3 regions of the Rhizobium sp. WSM4643 genome follow, and region 1 is predicted to be linked to each of the others. Evidence: riboswitches for the same ligand, from Rfam matches in the RefSeq annotation. Region 1 holds a riboswitch; each other region holds the start of a gene.
What was found. Region 1 has a riboswitch for cobalamin ahead of bluB (5,6-dimethylbenzimidazole synthase). Riboswitches for the same ligand answer to the same signal wherever they lie in the genome.
Positions count from the first base shown of each region.

Region 2: another riboswitch for cobalamin. It lies ahead of nrdH (glutaredoxin-like protein NrdH); the one in region 1 lies ahead of bluB (5,6-dimethylbenzimidazole synthase).
Region 3: another riboswitch for cobalamin. It lies ahead of N1937_RS18025 (CbtB domain-containing protein); the one in region 1 lies ahead of bluB (5,6-dimethylbenzimidazole synthase).

Region 1 covers NZ_CP104040.1:2,256,759-2,262,148, reverse strand. Annotated here, with positions in the region: gene N1937_RS11445 (methyl-accepting chemotaxis protein) at 1-1,577, opposite strand, end outside; gene N1937_RS11440 (hypothetical protein) at 1,765-2,010, shown strand; cobalamin riboswitch at 1,978-2,164, shown strand; gene bluB (5,6-dimethylbenzimidazole synthase) at 2,207-2,896, shown strand; gene N1937_RS11430 (DUF2865 domain-containing protein) at 2,970-4,064, opposite strand; gene N1937_RS11425 (acyl-CoA thioester hydrolase/BAAT C-terminal domain-containing protein) at 4,385-5,194, shown strand; gene N1937_RS11420 (ribonuclease H family protein) at 5,206-5,390, shown strand, end outside.
Region 2 covers NZ_CP104040.1:3,961,397-3,966,786, reverse strand. Annotated here, with positions in the region: gene N1937_RS19630 (heavy metal translocating P-type ATPase) at 6-2,288, shown strand; cobalamin riboswitch at 2,484-2,707, shown strand; gene nrdH (glutaredoxin-like protein NrdH) at 2,973-3,194, shown strand; gene nrdI (class Ib ribonucleoside-diphosphate reductase assembly flavoprotein NrdI) at 3,207-3,611, shown strand; gene nrdE (class 1b ribonucleoside-diphosphate reductase subunit alpha) at 3,590-5,390, shown strand, end outside.
Region 3 covers NZ_CP104040.1:3,614,192-3,619,581, reverse strand. Annotated here, with positions in the region: gene N1937_RS18035 (putative bifunctional diguanylate cyclase/phosphodiesterase) at 1-392, opposite strand, end outside; gene N1937_RS18030 (histidine phosphatase family protein) at 845-1,399, opposite strand; adenosylcobalamin (AdoCbl) riboswitch at 1,476-1,613, shown strand; gene N1937_RS18025 (CbtB domain-containing protein) at 1,627-1,836, shown strand; gene N1937_RS18020 (CbtA family protein) at 1,863-2,597, shown strand; gene N1937_RS18015 (hypothetical protein) at 2,854-3,483, shown strand; gene N1937_RS18010 (sulfite oxidase-like oxidoreductase) at 3,468-4,130, opposite strand; gene N1937_RS18005 (sensor histidine kinase) at 4,242-5,390, shown strand, end outside.

The sequences.
Region 1 (5,390 bases):
TAGGATTGGACGATGGAAGCGATGCTATCGCTGATGCGGTTGATCTGCTCTTCGATCTTCAGCAGGGCGTCACCAGTTTCGTTCACCAGCCCGACGCCCGCGGCAACTTCCTGGCCGGATACGTTGATCAGGTTCTTGATTTCCTTTGCGGCATTTGCCGACCGCTGGGCGAGTTCACGCACTTCCTGCGCGACGACCGCAAAACCCTTGCCGGCCTCGCCGGCGCGCGCCGCCTCGACACCGGCGTTCAGCGCCAGCAGGTTTGTCTGGAAGGCGATTTCGTCGATGACGCCGATAATGCGGCCGATCTGGCTCGACGAGGTTTGAATCCGGTCCATCGCACCGATTGCATCGCGCACCACCGTCGCCGAGACATGGGCGCTCCGCTTGGTCTCCTCGACCAACTGCCCGGCATTTTCAGCCCGTTGCGACGATGTTCTGACCGTGGTGGTCACCTCATCCAGTGCCGCGGCGGTCTGTTCCAATGCTGCTGCCTGTTGCTCGGTCCGCCTGGCGAGTTGATCCGCGGAGATCGCCAGCTCGCTGGATCCGGTTTCAACCGCCACTGAAGCGGTCTTGATCTCTGTCAGAGCGGCCGCGACCGCATCGACCATGTTGTTGAAGTCCTGACGCAATTTATCGAATTCTGGACCGACATCGGCCAGGTGTATCGAGAAGTCGCCGGCGGCGAGCCCTTCCAATGCATTTGCGAGAGCGTTCATGACCAGCCGTTGCGTGTTGCTGGCCTCTTCGGTCAGCAATGCGTTGCGCGCCCGTTCGGCGTCGAGCGAAGCGCTCTGCTCGGCAGCGGCCTGCTCTCTCTCGACCTTCGCAATCGCCTCGTGACGGAAAACTTCCAATGCCCGCGCCAGAAAGCCGATCTCGTCGCCATTTTCCCTGTAGGTGACGGGAGAGACCAGATCGCCTTTCTGCAACGCGCTGATTCGTTCGCTGATCACCCTGATGGGCCGGCCAACGAGGCTGCGCATGGCGAGAAGGAAGGCAACGACGGCCATGGCGGTGATCGCGGACTGCGTGAGCAGCGAAATGAGAACTTTCTGCCTGACTTCGGAAGCGATTTTTTCGACGGACCAGTTCGTGACGATGTAACCGGTGGCCTTGCCCGACTTATCCAGCGGGAGCGGCGCGATGATCGTCACGACGCCGGCAGATATTCTACCGTCATCGATGGTCGTCTTTTCCGGTTTCGCGCTCAAGCTCTTTGCCAGATCGGTTGGTGCCGGCAAACCACTGACGCCATCGCGCGCCCAGGTATCGACGGCGGCAGGTTCGGCGTTGAATGCGGCAAACTGCACGAGATCGAGCGAGGGGTCGTCGCGATAGAGCGAATAAGCCTCTCGAACCGCGTTCGCCTTCCCCCATTTGACGCCGCCCGCCGCCAGAGATGCAAATTGCTCGGCATTCTTGGACCAGTTCGCCTTGGCGCCATCGATCAAGGCCCGGGTTTCGTACATCCAGGTATAGGTGGCGAAAGCGGAAATGCCGCAGAGGTTCACGGCAACGATAATCGCCGCCAGCTTGGCGGTCAGAGGCATCGTTTTCAAAAATTGGAACATTCCGCGGCGGCCTAGAATTGCGGCTCAGTCGGACATGTTCCGGACTGGCGTATCAATACGGGCATCGACGCTGACGGTCACATCACGAGCCCTCATGCCCATGTCCTGATAGCAACCCAAAACGCGTAAACGCAGTGTGTATTTGATGTGTGAATAAATCATAAAGTAGAATGGGGTGCTGGGGTACATGCGGGTCGTTTCACCCTGGCGCCTGCCGGCGCCAAGCCCAGCCAACCGGCGGGTACTGCCGTATCGCGCTGGACGGTGGAGGAATAGAGATACGCTGGGCAACGGCATTGATCGCGGTTGCCTGGCTGCTGTCGGCGTCATCGACATCGCCGAAGGCTACATGCAGCGTGTCGGCGGCTTGCGGGCCGCCTTGCCGCCGCCGCGCTTTCCTGAAATAGATGCGCCGTCAGGTGCCCGCCGGTAAGGCGGGAGAATCGGGAATCCGGTGCAAAGCCGGAACGTGCCCAACGCTGTAAGGCCGACGTTTGCCGCTTATCACGCCACTGGCTTCTTGCCGGGAAGGCTGCGGCAGACGGATGACGCCCAGTCAGAAGACCGGCCTGGCTAGATAGACCGATCCGCGCGGACGGCGGGGCGGTTGCGTTGTTGGGGATTTGACGATGCGACCCTTTGATGAGGATGCCCTTTCGGCGGCGTCCGGTTTTTCCTTGGCCGAACGCGAGGCCGTCTATTATGCGATCATGACGCGGCGCGACGTTCGCAGCCAGTTCCTGCCTGATCCCTTGCCAGACGATGTCGTGGAGCGTCTGTTGACGGCCGCCCATCACGCGCCGTCGGTTGGTTTCATGCAGCCGTGGAATTTCATTCTGGTGAAAAGCCCGACTGTGCGGGCGCGCGTCCGGAATGCCTTTGCCAGCGCCAACGAGGAGGCGGCGCTGATGTTCGAAGGCGAACGGCGGCAGGCATATCGTTCGCTTAAGCTCGAAGGCATTACGGAGGCGCCGCTCGGGATCTGCGTGACCTGCGATCCCACCCGCGGCGGCAGCGTGGTGCTGGGGCGTACGCACAATCCGAGGATGGATAGCTATTCCACAGTCTGCGCCATCCAGAACCTCTGGCTTGCCGCGCGGGCGGAAGGGGTCGGCGTCGGCTGGGTCAGCATCTTTCGTGAAGGCGACCTGAAAAGCATTCTCGGCATACCCGAGCATATCGAGGTGGTCGCCTGGCTCTGTGCCGGTTTCGTCGATCGGCTCTATGACGAGCCGGAACTCTCCGTCAAAGGCTGGCGGCAGCGGCTGCCGCTCGAGGAACTCGTCTTTCATGATGGATGGGGACGAAGCGAGCCCTAAATAAAGTGCGTCGCATCGAAGATGCATGTCGTAGTCCCAAAACCGCCGCGCGGTTTGGGTGGCTTGATTGATATCACTGCTGTTGTTGTGGTTGCGGGCCCGGCGTTGCCGGATTGGTGAGGTCGATCGAGCCCTGATCGCCGGCCAGAAACTGGGGGCCGACCTGACGGACGCGGTTCTGCGTCGGATCGTAGGGGCGTTCGGGAACGGATGATTGCGGCGCAGCTGCGGCATCCTTCGCCGGGGGATTGGTGCGGATGGTGGTGATGGAGCTCTGCTGCGGCGGTTCGCTCACCACCTGCTTGCCGCGCATCTCCTCATAATAGGCGGTGAGATTGCAGGCGCAGGAGGACTTTTCCCCGGGCGTGCGGTTCTTGTAGGCAAAGGCATTTTTCATGGCGCTGTAGGGCGTGCCCGTTGCGACCGAGATCATGTTCGAGGCTTCGGTGCTCGTCACGTCACGATAGAACAGTTCGGTCTCGATGCCCGGGCACATCTTGGCGCAGGTCTGGGCGTCGCGGCCGAAATCGACCGATGTGGCGTTCGAGCTGATCGGGAAGAAGCCGCCGTCGCAACTGCGCACGCACATGGTGCTGACCGGAGATAGCATCTCGGCCCGCGGCACACCGTAACGCGGATCGACCTCGTCACCACCGCCGAGCGGAATGAAGGTATCGGTGCGCATCGCCTGTTCCTCGACGCTTGGAGCCGGTTCGTCGGCGCTGCGATCGCTCGGGGCATAGACGTTTTCGCTGTTGCAGCCATTGCGGTCGAGAGCGGCGGTCAGCTCGCGGCGCGCGTCGTCATTGCCGTCGGTCTGGTTGCGCAGCTCCTCACGGCGGTCCTGGAGATAGCGGATGTTGTCGATCATGCGGGCTTCGGACTGCGAGAGCTCGGTGCAATAATCGGCATTCTCGCCGCCGATGACGACCATGCTTCCCGAGGTGCAGCCGTTGCCGCGCAGCTCGTTGCGGACCTTGCGCAGCTCGAGGTTCTGCTCGGCCATGGCGCCGGCATATTGGCGCGCTTCCGAGCCGTTGTTATTGCCGATCGACCGCGGCAGGTCGGCGAGGCGGCCACGCAGATCCTCACAGATAGTAATGGTCTGCGCGGCAGCGGGCGCTGCGAAGACAAGGAAGACGGCAAGAGACAGGTTTCGGCGTTTCACGGCGTCGTCCCGGAATGAGCAAAGAATCGATCGGTCGTTTGCGGCACCGATCGCCGCGGGTTTCTCTTAGGGTATTTCTCTTAATAAGCTGGGATAAATTCCTAGCGTATTTTCGGGATTTTATCCAGTAGATGCGGGGAGCATTCCGTTAGGGGAAGTTCCGGGTAGCTTTCGCTCAACGGGCAACCACCGGCTTAAACGCTTTGGCACCCTCCACCGTTTGCTATAAACCCAATCGACGAGTGTCTTCGTCATGAATGTTCGCTTGGGGTCGGTGGAAAGTGGTCGAATATCCAATCGTAATGCTTCAAGGCCAGGTTATGGGGGAACTGGTTGCAGGACCAGATACGGCGACGACTGGGGTGGTCGTTTTGGGTGGTTCCAGTGGCAGAGTTGACGTTGATCGCGCGAAACTGTTCGCCGAAGCAGGAGCGAAGGCTTTGGCGCTGCAATGGTTTGGAGGATATGGGCAGTCACCGGGTATTTGCGAAATTCCCCTGGAGACGTTTTCAGAAGCGACAGAATATCTGATTTCGACCGGATGCCAGCGCATCGTGTTCGTTGGCACTTCGAAAGGCGCGGAAGCTGCGTTGCTCGCCGCGGTCCTCGATTCCCGCGTGAGTGCTGTTGTCGCTGTCAGTCCGCCTTCGGTCGTCTGGGGAAATATTGGTCCGGGAACGGATGGAATTGCCTGGCCCGAAAGGTCGTCCTGGTGCTTGAACGGCGTCCCGCTAAACTTCGTTCCCGCCGACCCGGCGTGGGAGCCGGAATATAGAGACGGCCTAGTTTCTTATCGAGGACTGTTCGAACATTGCCTGATCCGTTTCGAAAAGGCGGCACGCCGGGCTCAAATTCCGATCGAAAGAGCGTCGGCAGAAGTCGTTCTCGTTGCCGGCGGAGATGATGCGCTTTGGCCGTCCGATCGTTTCGCGCAGCAACTTGTCAGGCGTGGAAAAGAGAATGGCAAGTCAGTGTCGCTTGTCTACGACGCAGACGCAGGACACCGGATTTTGTTTCCCGGAGAGAGGACGCCGCGATCAGAGTTGCATGCTCATGGAGGCGGTGACGACCCGGATGCGAGGCTTGGGCATGCGGCGTGGCAAAAAATACTGCCGTTGCTTCAGGCATAGGATCGCTATCAATGACAGGCATTTCTAACGAGCATCGTTTCTCTGAAACGATAGCCGGAATCCGAGGCGCGCAAGACGGCCTTCACGTTTTCGCGGACGGTTGTCATGAACCGGGTTCCGGGCAAGGGGGCTGGGCCTTTATCGCCTATCGCGATTCCGCGGAAATTGCGTCCGGCTTCGGTGGCGCGGAAGATTC
Region 2 (5,390 bases), 1.7 Mb from region 1:
GGATGATGGCTGAGAGCGAGACACGATACCGGGTTGGCGGCATGGATTGCGCCGGCTGCGCAACCAAGATCGATACGGCGGTCAGACGCGTGGCGGGTGTCGCCGATGTTTCCGTCTCGGTGATGGCGGGCACGATGACCGTCCGCCACGATGGCAGCAGCGATCTCAAGGTGATCGAGAGGAAGGTGACAGGGCTCGGCTATTCCGTCGCGCCGCTTGCTGGAAGCGCTGCGCCTGCGCATACCCAGGGCTCGCAGCATCGTCACGACCACGATCACGGCGATCATGCCGGCCATGATCACGGCTACGAAGGCCACGATCACGCAGGTCATGATCACGATCATGCAAACCACGATCATGCGAGCCATGACCATGACGGCGAAAAGGAAATCGAAGGCCTGCATGGGCACGACCATGCGCCGATGGCCGGTCCGTGGTGGCAGAGCAAGAAAGGCCGTCTGACCATTCTTGCGGGCGTGGCGCTCGTTGTCGCCTACGCCGTCGGCCATCTCGTGCCGGCGATTGCGTCCTATGCCTTCATCGTCGCCATGCTGATCGGGCTGGTGCCGATCGCGCGGCGCGCTATCATTGCCGCCCTATCAGGTACACCGTTCTCGATCGAGATGCTGATGACGATTGCCGCCGTCGGCGCCGTCATCATCAATGCCGGCGAAGAGGCGGCGACCGTCGTGTTCCTGTTCCTCGTCGGCGAGATGCTGGAAGGGGTGGCTGCCGGCAAGGCGCGCGAAAGCATCCAGTCGTTGGCGGGTCTGGTGCCGAAGAATGCGTTGCTCGAAGACAATGGGCAGACGCGGGAAGTGCCGGCAGAAAGCCTTGCCGTTGGCGCGACTATCATGGTTCGCCCTGGCGACCGTATCTCTGCGGACGGCATCATCATCTCAGGCGAGAGCGCGATCGACGAGGCGCCGGTGACGGGCGAAAGCACGCCGGTTCGCAAGGGCGTCGATGCCGTCGTTTTTGCCGGCACGGTCAATGGCGATGCGGTGCTCAGGGTTCGCGTCACGGCGGCGGCCGCCGACAACACCATCGCCCGTGTCGTCAAGCTGGTGGAGGAAGCGCAGGAATCGAAGGCGCCGACCGAACGCTTCATCGATCGGTTTTCGCGCTATTACACGCCCGGCGTGGTCGTGGTCGCAGCGCTGGTCGCGGTCGTTCCGCCGCTGCTGTTCGCTGGGCCATGGGGCGAATGGGTCTATAAGGGCCTTGCCATCCTTTTGATCGGCTGCCCCTGCGCGCTCGTCATTTCGACGCCGGCGGCAATTGCCGCCTCGCTTTCGACAGGTGCGCGGCGCGGGCTGCTGATGAAGGGCGGCGCGGTGCTGGAAACGCTCGGCAAGGTGACGATGGTCGCCTTCGACAAGACAGGCACGCTGACGGAAGGCAGGCCTCAGGTCACCGATATCATCTCCTTCGGATTGAGCGAGGCGCAGGTGCTGTCGCGCGCGGCGGTGCTGGAGCAAGGCTCCAGCCATCCGCTGGCGCTGGCGATCCTCAACCGCGCCAAGTCAGTCGGCGTTCCCGTGCCGCCGGCCCTCGAGCTGGAAGCGCTGGCGGGCAAGGGCGTCAGCGGCAAAGTCGGCGGCGAGACGCTGGACCTGCTGTCGCCGCCCGCCGCCCGTGAGCGCGGGGCGCTCAGTGCTGAACAGGATGCACGCATCGCGGCGCTGAACGACGAGGGCAAGAGCGTGTCGGTGCTGCTCGTCAACGGTGTTGCGGCCGGCCTGATCGCCATGCGCGACGAGCCGCGTGAGGATGCCGAGGCCGGGCTCGCTGCCCTCAAATCAGCAGGCATCAAGGCGATGATGTTGACGGGCGACAACAAGCGGACGGCAGCAGCCGTTGCCGGCATCCTTGGCATCGACTGGCGCGGCGAGATGATGCCGGAGGACAAGCAGCAGATCGTCGGCGAATTGAAGCGCCAGGGTTTCATCGTCGCCAAAGTCGGCGACGGCATCAACGATGCTCCGGCGCTGGCGGCTGCCGATATCGGCATTGCTATGGGCGGCGGCACCGATGTGGCGCTGGAGACGGCGGATGCCGCCGTGTTGCACGGACGCGTTAGCGATGTGGCGCGGATGATCGAACTTTCCAAACGCACGATGCGCAACATCCTGCAGAACATCACCATCGCCCTCGGATTGAAGGCGGTGTTTCTGGTGACGACGATCGCCGGCATCACCGGGCTCTGGCCGGCGATCCTCGCCGATACCGGCGCCACCGTGCTGGTGACGATCAACGCGCTGAGGCTGCTTCGGATAAAAATATAACTTTTCTGACTTCCTCCTCCGGCGCTCGTCACCGGCGGGATGTGCCATCGACGATTCGAGCCAGATCTCGAATCGAAAATCGCGGGACCGGCCATAGGTCGGCTCTCATCGTGGGGGCTCCCAGGAACGTAGCGATTTCAAACCTGTCGTAACGCAATGCACAAACCATCCGTTGACGCGAATTTGGATTGGCGTACTATATCTAGTGTTCGAGGTTCCATCGATTCGTGAGGATCGGTGGCTAAGACGGGAATACGGTGCGCCTCGCCATCATGGCGCGGCAATGCCGGAGCTGCCCCCGCAACTGTAAGCGGCGAGCAACTGTCCGATTTCAGGTCACTGGAGCATGACGCTCCGGGAAGGCTGGGCAGGCGCTTTGACCCGTGAGCCAGGAGACCTGCCTCGAACGAAACGTCCACGGGCGGGGTGTCCGGAAGGTCGCGTTGCGTTGCTGCGGGGAATCTCCGCATCGCGTTTCGCAGGCCCGAGCCTCCGCCCCCGAAACCTTCGCATTGAGCCACTTCGGGGTGAAGTCATGTCAGTATCTCAGTTCAGGCCGCCACCCGCTAGACGTAGACGGCGGAGCTGAACAGCCGCATAGCTCAAATCACCAGAGATTTTTCGACGGATATCGGCAGATTTCCGATCGATCTCCTGCGTCCCAATCGCATCACGAGGAATATCATGACCATTACCGTCTACAGCAAGCCTGCCTGCGTCCAGTGCATCGCCACCTACCGTGCCCTCGACCGGTTGGGTGTCGATTATGACATCGTCGATATCTCTGAGGATGCCGAAGCGCTCGATCGTGTCCGCAGCCTCGGCTACATGCAGGCGCCTGTCGTCATCGCCGGCGAGCAGCATTGGGCGGGCTTCCGCCCTGACATGATCAGCGCGCTCTCCTGATCGAGAAAAGCGATGGGCCTGATCGTCTATTATTCCAGCCGATCCGAGAACACCCATCGGTTCGTCGCCAAGCTCGGACTGCGCGCAACGCGCATTCCGCCAAGTGGCGCTGACGCGTTCCATATCCGCGAACCCTTCGTGCTTGTTGTGCCGACCTATAGCGGCGACGGCGGCAAGGGTGCCGTTCCCAAGCAGGTGATCCGTTTCCTCAACGATGCGGAAAACCGAGGACACATCCGCGGCGTGATTGCCGCGGGCAACAGCAATTTCGGCGAGACATACGGGCTCGCCGGCGACGTCATCTCGCAGAAATGCCAGGTGCCTTACCTCTACAGGTTCGAGCTGCTGGGCACGGAAGCGGATGTCGCCAACGTCAAACACGGACTGGAACGGTTTTGGACACGGGAACAACTCTGACGCGGGATGCGGGCGCAAAACCGCATAACACTTTTGCTCATCCCGCCGGCGAACGCCCTTTGAAAGCGGCGGAAACGCTCGACTATCACGCGCTGAATGCGATGCTGAACCTCTATGACGATGAGGGACGGATCCAGCTCGACAAGGATCGAATGGCTGCCAAGCAGTATTTCCTGCAGCATGTGAACCAGAATACGGTGTTCTTTCACAACCTTCGGGAAAAGCTCGATTACCTCGTGACCGAGGGCTATTACGAGCAGGAGGTTCTCGATCAGTATTCCTTCAATTTCGTGCGCGACCTGTTCGACCAGGCCTATGCCAAGAAATTCCGTTTCCCGACCTTCCTCGGCGCCTTCAAATACTACACCAGCTATACGCTGAAGACCTTCGACGGAAAGCGCTATCTCGAGCGCTATGAGGACCGCATTTGCATGGTAGCGCTGGCCTTGGCGCGCGGCGACGAGACCCTTGCCCGCGGCATGGTGGAGGAGATCATTTCCGGCCGCTTCCAGCCGGCGACGCCGACCTTCCTCAATGCCGGCAAGAAGCAGCGCGGCGAACTGGTTTCCTGCTTCCTGCTGCGCGTTGAGGACAATATGGAATCGATTGGCCGGTCGATCAATTCGGCGCTGCAATTGTCGAAGCGTGGTGGCGGCGTGGCGCTGTCATTGACGAACATCCGCGAGGCGGGCGCGCCGATCAAACATATCGAGAACCAATCGTCAGGCATCATCCCGGTGATGAAGCTGCTCGAAGACAGTTTCTCCTATGCCAACCAGCTCGGCGCGCGCCAGGGCGCGGGGGCCGTCTATCTCAATGCCCACCACCCCGATATCATGCGCTTCCTCGATACCAAGCGCGAAAATGCCGACGAGAAGATCCGCATCAAGACGCTGTCGCTCGGCGTCGTCGTGCCGGACATCACCTTCGAACTGGCGAGGAACAATGAGGACATGTACCTGTTCTCGCCCTATGACGTAGAGCGCGTCTATGGTGTGCCCTTCACCGAGATTTCGGTGACGGAAAAGTACCGCGAGATGGCGGACGACGCCCGCATCTCCAAGAAGAAGATCAAGGCGCGCGAATTCTTCCAGGTGCTTGCCGAAATCCAGTTCGAGAGCGGCTATCCCTACATCATGTTCGAGGACACGGTGAACCGGGCGAACCCGATCGCCGGGCGCATCTCGATGAGCAATCTCTGCTCGGAGATCCTGCAGGTGAGCGAGGCCAGCGAATATCATGACGACCTCTCCTACAAACATCTCGGCAAGGACATTTCCTGCAATCTCGGCTCGCTGAATATCGCCGCGGCAATGGATTCGGCCGATTTCGGCAAGACGATCGAAACCTCGATCCGGGCGCTGACGGCTGTTTCCGACATGAGCCACATCTCCTCGGTCCCCTCGATCGAGAAGGGCAATGACGAGAGCCATGCGATCGGCCTCGGTCAGATGAACCTGCACGGTTATCTCGCCCGCGAACACATCTTCTACGGCTCCGTGGAAGGCGTCGATTTCACCAATATCTATTTCTATACGGTGACCTATCACGCAGTCCGCGCCTCGAACCTTTTGGCGGTCGAACGCGGCACGAGCTTCAAGGGCTTCGAAAACTCGAAATATGCCTCCGGCGAATATTTCGACAAATATACCGACCGGCTCTGGGAGCCGGCGACGGAGACGGTGAGGGCGCTGTTCGAGACCTCAGGCATTCACATTCCGACGCAGGAAGACTGGGCCGCATTGAAGACGGCGGTGATGGCCTCCGGCCTCTATAACC
Region 3 (5,390 bases), 1.4 Mb from region 1:
AAGATGGTGACGTTGCGGTCCCACTCCTCGATCTCGGCCTCGTCGTCCTTGATCGGCCGTGAGAGGATCTTGCGCTCGAAGGCGTAGCGGTTGGGCAGCTTGGTGAGATGGTCGTGGGTCGCGGTCCAATCGGCTTTTGCCTGGGCGGCCGCGCGCAGTTCCATTTCCTTACGCAGGTCGGCGATGCGCAGCACCGAATAGATGAAGCTCATGGCGCCGGCGATGCCGAGCGCCAGAACGAGCTTGTCGGCGCCATACTCGCCGAATCCGATCAGGAAGGCGACCAGGCTGTCGTCGAGCTGTAGCAGCGTGCCGAGAAGCCAGAGGGTCACTCCAGACACCACGATCGACACGCATTGCCGTCCGGCCCTGCTTTGGAAAAACACCGGCATCATGCCTTCTCCATCTCCACCTTCGCGGAAATATCACGAAAGTCTGAAATGTTTGTTGAAACCAGAAGGCGAATTATCAGAGGCAGCAGCCTGTTGCGTGCCGCAGAGAGACCCGACAGGCTTGTGGGGAATCAGGGCGTCGTTATCAGCGCGATGCCCTTGATTGTTCGGAAGACTGGCTCATGCGGGAGAACGAAGGCGAGCGTGCTAATGCATCGCTCGCCCTTTCCAGTGCTTCAGGCGGTGACGATCAGCAGCGGAACGCTGACAATGAGACCGACCAGAACCGTGACTGTGGCGACACGCATGAAACGCAGGCGTCGTGTGCGCTCGCCACTCCAATCATATGTCATTCTTCCATCTCCTTGGGACAAGGAAGTAGTTCCCGCAAAGCCGGGTTCAACAGAGATGACGCGATTTGCTTGTGCAAAGCTGGATAAGATCAGCAGTCTCTAATGCTGGAAGCGCAGAGACCAACGCTGTCCGTTGCTGGTCATGCGGATAACGGAAAGCGGCTCGACGTCGCTCAGCCAGAAGGAGGAGAGTGGCGCCTGAAGCACATGCACGATCGCTGCCCGGATGACGGCCGCATGGCTGATTGCAATGATGTGGCCGTCGAGAACAGTCTGTCCATCCATCCAGCCGGCGATGCGCTTGCGCAGATCAACAAGGCTCTCGCCGCCATGCGGAGCCGCTTCCGGATCGCTCATCCACCCCATGAGGTTTTCCGGCTCTTCGGTCCCGATCGCCGCGATTGACCTGCCGGCCCAGCGGCCATGGTCACAGTCGCAAAGCGCCTGATCTATCCGGGCTTGGAGGCGGAGCGCGTCAGCAGTCTGACGGGCGCGCAAGGCGGGGCTCGTGACAATGCGATCGGCGCGGGGCGGGGGGGTCATCCTGCCGGCCTCCTCTACTGCCTTGTCCTCGAGCGGTTCGTCGAGCGGGAACAGGGCCTTGCGGCTTGCTGCCGTCGCGCCGTGGCAGATCCAGGTGAGGCGCGTGTTCACAGTCGTTCTTGTCTCCCGAATGCTGCGACAGCGTCCTTCGCCGGCTTGTGAAGTTTCGTTGACAGTCTCTTCGGCGTGCAGATATAACCGTGCTGTTGCGGGTTTGGAAGCCGGTGTAAGTCCGGCGCGGTCGCGCCACTGTGACCAGCGTGAGCTCTTCGCGCTGGAAGTCAGACCCTACTGCACAAGCACTCTTTCGACTGAACGCGTCATTCCCGGAGGAATACATGTCTGACACCACTTTCGCGCCCGTTGCTGTACCGGCGCCGATCCCTGTAGGCGAGATCCTGCCCTGGGCGATCTTCGGCGGCCTGCTGATGCTCATCGTCCTCTATTTCGTCGGCACCGAGGAAGGCGCGATGGCGCTGTTCAACGGCATGTATGTGCACGAATTCGTGCATGACGGCCGCCATCTCCTCGGCTTTCCCTGCCATTAACGCGCTTCGCGATCGGAGTTCCTAACATGGTTGGAAATCTTCTGCTTCGCGGCATGCTCGCGGGCCTGATGGCTGGCATCCTCGTTTTCGCTTTCGCCCATACTTTCGGCGAGCCGCTGGTCGATGCGGCGATCGCCTTCGAGGAGGCAAGCGCCCAGGCGGCCGGCGAGGCTGCCGAACCCGAAATCGTAAGCCGCGCCACACAGGCCGGTCTTGGCCTTTTCACCGGCGTCATGGCCTACAGCGTCGCCGTCGGCGGGCTCTTTGCGCTCGCCTTCGCTTTCGTGCAAGGCCGCTTCAGCAGCCTTTCGCCACGCGGCACCTCGGCCGTCATCGCCATCGCCGCGTTCGTGGCGGTTGTCCTCGTTCCCGGTATCAAGTATCCGGCCAACCCGCCGGCGGTCGGCAATCCCGACACGATCGGTGCCAGGACCGAGCTTTTCTTCCTGATGATCGTCGTCTCGCTTGCGGCGCTGGTTGCCGCAGTGGCGCTGTCGCGCCGCCTTTCCGAGCGTTTCGGTCTCTGGAACGGCGCGATCATCGCCGGCATCGCCTATCTCGTCTTCATCGGCCTCGTGCTCTATCTGCTGCCGCCGATCAACGAGGTGCCGGAGAACTTCTCGGCGATGATGCTCTGGCGGTTCCGCACGACCTCACTCGGCATGCATGTGATCCTCTGGGCAACCTTGGGCCTTGCCTTCGGAGCATTGGCGGAAAAGCGGCTTGCGGTTAAGGGCGGGCTGCGGCCAGCGTTTCGGTGATCCGGCGTATCGAGGTGGCGACTTGCTACCCCTTCTCCCCAGCGGGGAGAAGGTGGCCCGAAGGGTCGGATGAGGGGGCCGCACGGCGCGCCCTATATGTTGCCCTTCGCTTGTGCTCAGTGCATTCGCAGCTTTGCTGCTCACCCCCTCATCTGCCTGCCGGCATCTTCTCCCCTTGGGGAGAAGGGATATGTGGCGGCGCCGTATTCCTCTCTCGTCCGTCAGGAGTCCGAGGACAGGAAGGCAAGTTGGCGGGATGGCACGCTATCTCTATCGACGGCTTGCATTTCTTGGTCTCAGCGCGACCTTGCTTCTATTCATTGCCGGAAGCGCTTTTGCCCATAGTCGCAGCGATGGCGGCAGCCATGCAGGCCTGGATATCCCGGAAATTTCCCATGGCGAGATGGCAGTCATGTCTGACTATCGCAGTGGGATTATCGACCTTGCATCCCGTGCAGTCGATACGAACGAGCCGTTTCGCCGCATGCTGAACTATGCCGAGATCCAGTATTCCTACTGTCTGTGGGGCCGGATGCCGGGCAGCGTGACGGCTGAGGAAAGCCCGTTCAACGAATGCGCCCATGCCTATCTGGCCGCGACCAAGGCCGTCTTGCTTTCGATGCGCGAGATGCCGCGGGAGAGGGCTGCTGCAGGCGAAATCATTTCCGCTGTCGATGCTGACATGGTGCGGCGCGGTCTCGCGCTCATCACCTGCCGGTTCAGCGGCGAGGCCTTCAACACAGCCGATATCGTCAAGCCGCGCTGGAGCGGGATCCCATTCCATGCCGCCAGCATGGCGTCTCTGACGGGGCTTGCCTCTTTGTTCGGCCTGGGTGTGTTTGCGCTTCGCCGCTTCTCGCAACCGAAGGCTCAGTCGTCGGAATAGCGCTGCTCGCGCCACGGATCGCCATACATGTGGTAGCCGTTCTTTTCCCAGAAGCCTGCCTGGTCGGCTGATATCAGCTCGATGCGGCGCAGCCATTTGGCGCTTTTCCAGAAATAGAGATGTGGCACGACGATCCGCATCGGGCCGCCATGCTCCGGCGTCAGCGGCAGGGCTTCCCAGGCGGTGGCGAGGATCGCATCCTCGGCGGCGAAATCGGCGAGCGGCAGGTTGGTGGTATAGCCGTCATAACTCGTCAGCATGACGTAAGCTGCTTCCGGCTTCGGCATGGCGAGGTCGAGCAGATCGCGCGTCGAAACGCCGTTCCATTTGTTGTCGTAGCGCGACCAGGTGGTGACGCAGTGGATATCGCTGACCCTGGTGCTCTGTTCGATCGCCTGGAAGTCGGTCCAGGTGAGGGTGAGCGTCGTTTCGACGAGGCCGCGCACCTCGAGCCGCCAGGTACCAGTGGAGACAACAGGCTGCTGGCCGAGATCGAGCACCGGCCAGTTCTTGACAAGGTGCTGGCCGGGCGGCAGGCGCTCGGCTTCCGGGCGGCTGATGCGGCCGGTCAGGAACTTTCCCTCGGCCGCCCAGCGGCGCTTGGATGTGGTGAGCTTGCTGTCGGCGGGCGTCTGGTCGTCGCTCATGGGCGGGGTCTCCTTGCAGTGCAGCAATAGGACATCCGCCCTTGGCGGTGTCAAGTTTGGGCAGCCCCTTGGAAATCCTTGCCGGCCTCACTAAACTCGGTGCCGTCGGGCATGCCTCGCTGGGGAGTGGAGGCAGGAAGGGAGGAGCCGGTTCTGTCTTCGAGATATCGTGCGATAGCGGTGTTGCTGGTGGTGCCGCTGATCATCTTCGCTTTCTTCACCTATGGAAGCGCGATTGCCACGCGCGCCTATATGGAAGAAGCCTCGGCGCAGGCGGGAACGGCGCTGCGCCTTGCCGTTTCGGCACTCAGCGGCCATCTCAACCGCTACGAGGCGCTACCGGCGCTGATCGCAGATCACGACGATATCAAGGAACTGGTGAGCGCGCCTGAAGATGCGGCGCTGCGCGATGCGGCCAATCTCTATCTCAAGGCGATTAATGGGCTGCTTAAATCCTCCGACATCTATGTGGTCAAGCCGGATGGAGAGACGATCGCGGCCAGCAATTACGATAGGCCTGCAAGCTTCATCGGACAGAATTTCAGCTACAGACCCTATTTCCAGGATGCGATCGAAGGCCGGCAGGCGCGGTTCTACGCGCTCGGCACAACCTCGCTGAAGCGCGGCTATTATTTTGCCGCACCGATCCGGACAGGCGCGGATATTCGCGGTGTCATCGTCTTCAAGGTCGATATCGACACGATCGAATCCTCCTGGGGCGGCGGCGAATACAAGATCTTCGTCTCCGATCCCGAGGGCATCATCTTCATGTCCGGCAGCCCGGAATGGCTTTACGGCGCCATCCTGCCGCTGACGGCCGATCGCATCGCCCGCACCGAGGCGTCGCGGCGCTATGCCAATGCCAGGCTGACGGCGCTGCCAGTGACGCGACATCGTTTCGAGCAGCATGAGCTGATGACGTTGGCCGACGAGCGCGGCTCGAGCGAATATCTGGTGCTCTCGCATTACATGCCGGCCGAGGACTGGACGGTGAACGTGCTGATGGAAACGAGTTCCATCCGCACCCAGGCGCGCACGGCGCTTGCGGCCGTCTTTCTCATCCTGTGCATCGCCGGGCTTACGGTGGCGGTTCTGCGCCAGCGGCGGACGCGGCTCGCCGAGCGCATGCAGATGCAGGCCGAGGCGCGCAACGAGCTGGAACGACGTGTCGAGGAGCGCACGGCCGATCTTGCCCGCGTCAACAGCCGTATCGAAGAGGAGATCGCCGAGCGGCGGCTGACCGAGCAGCAGCTGCGCCAA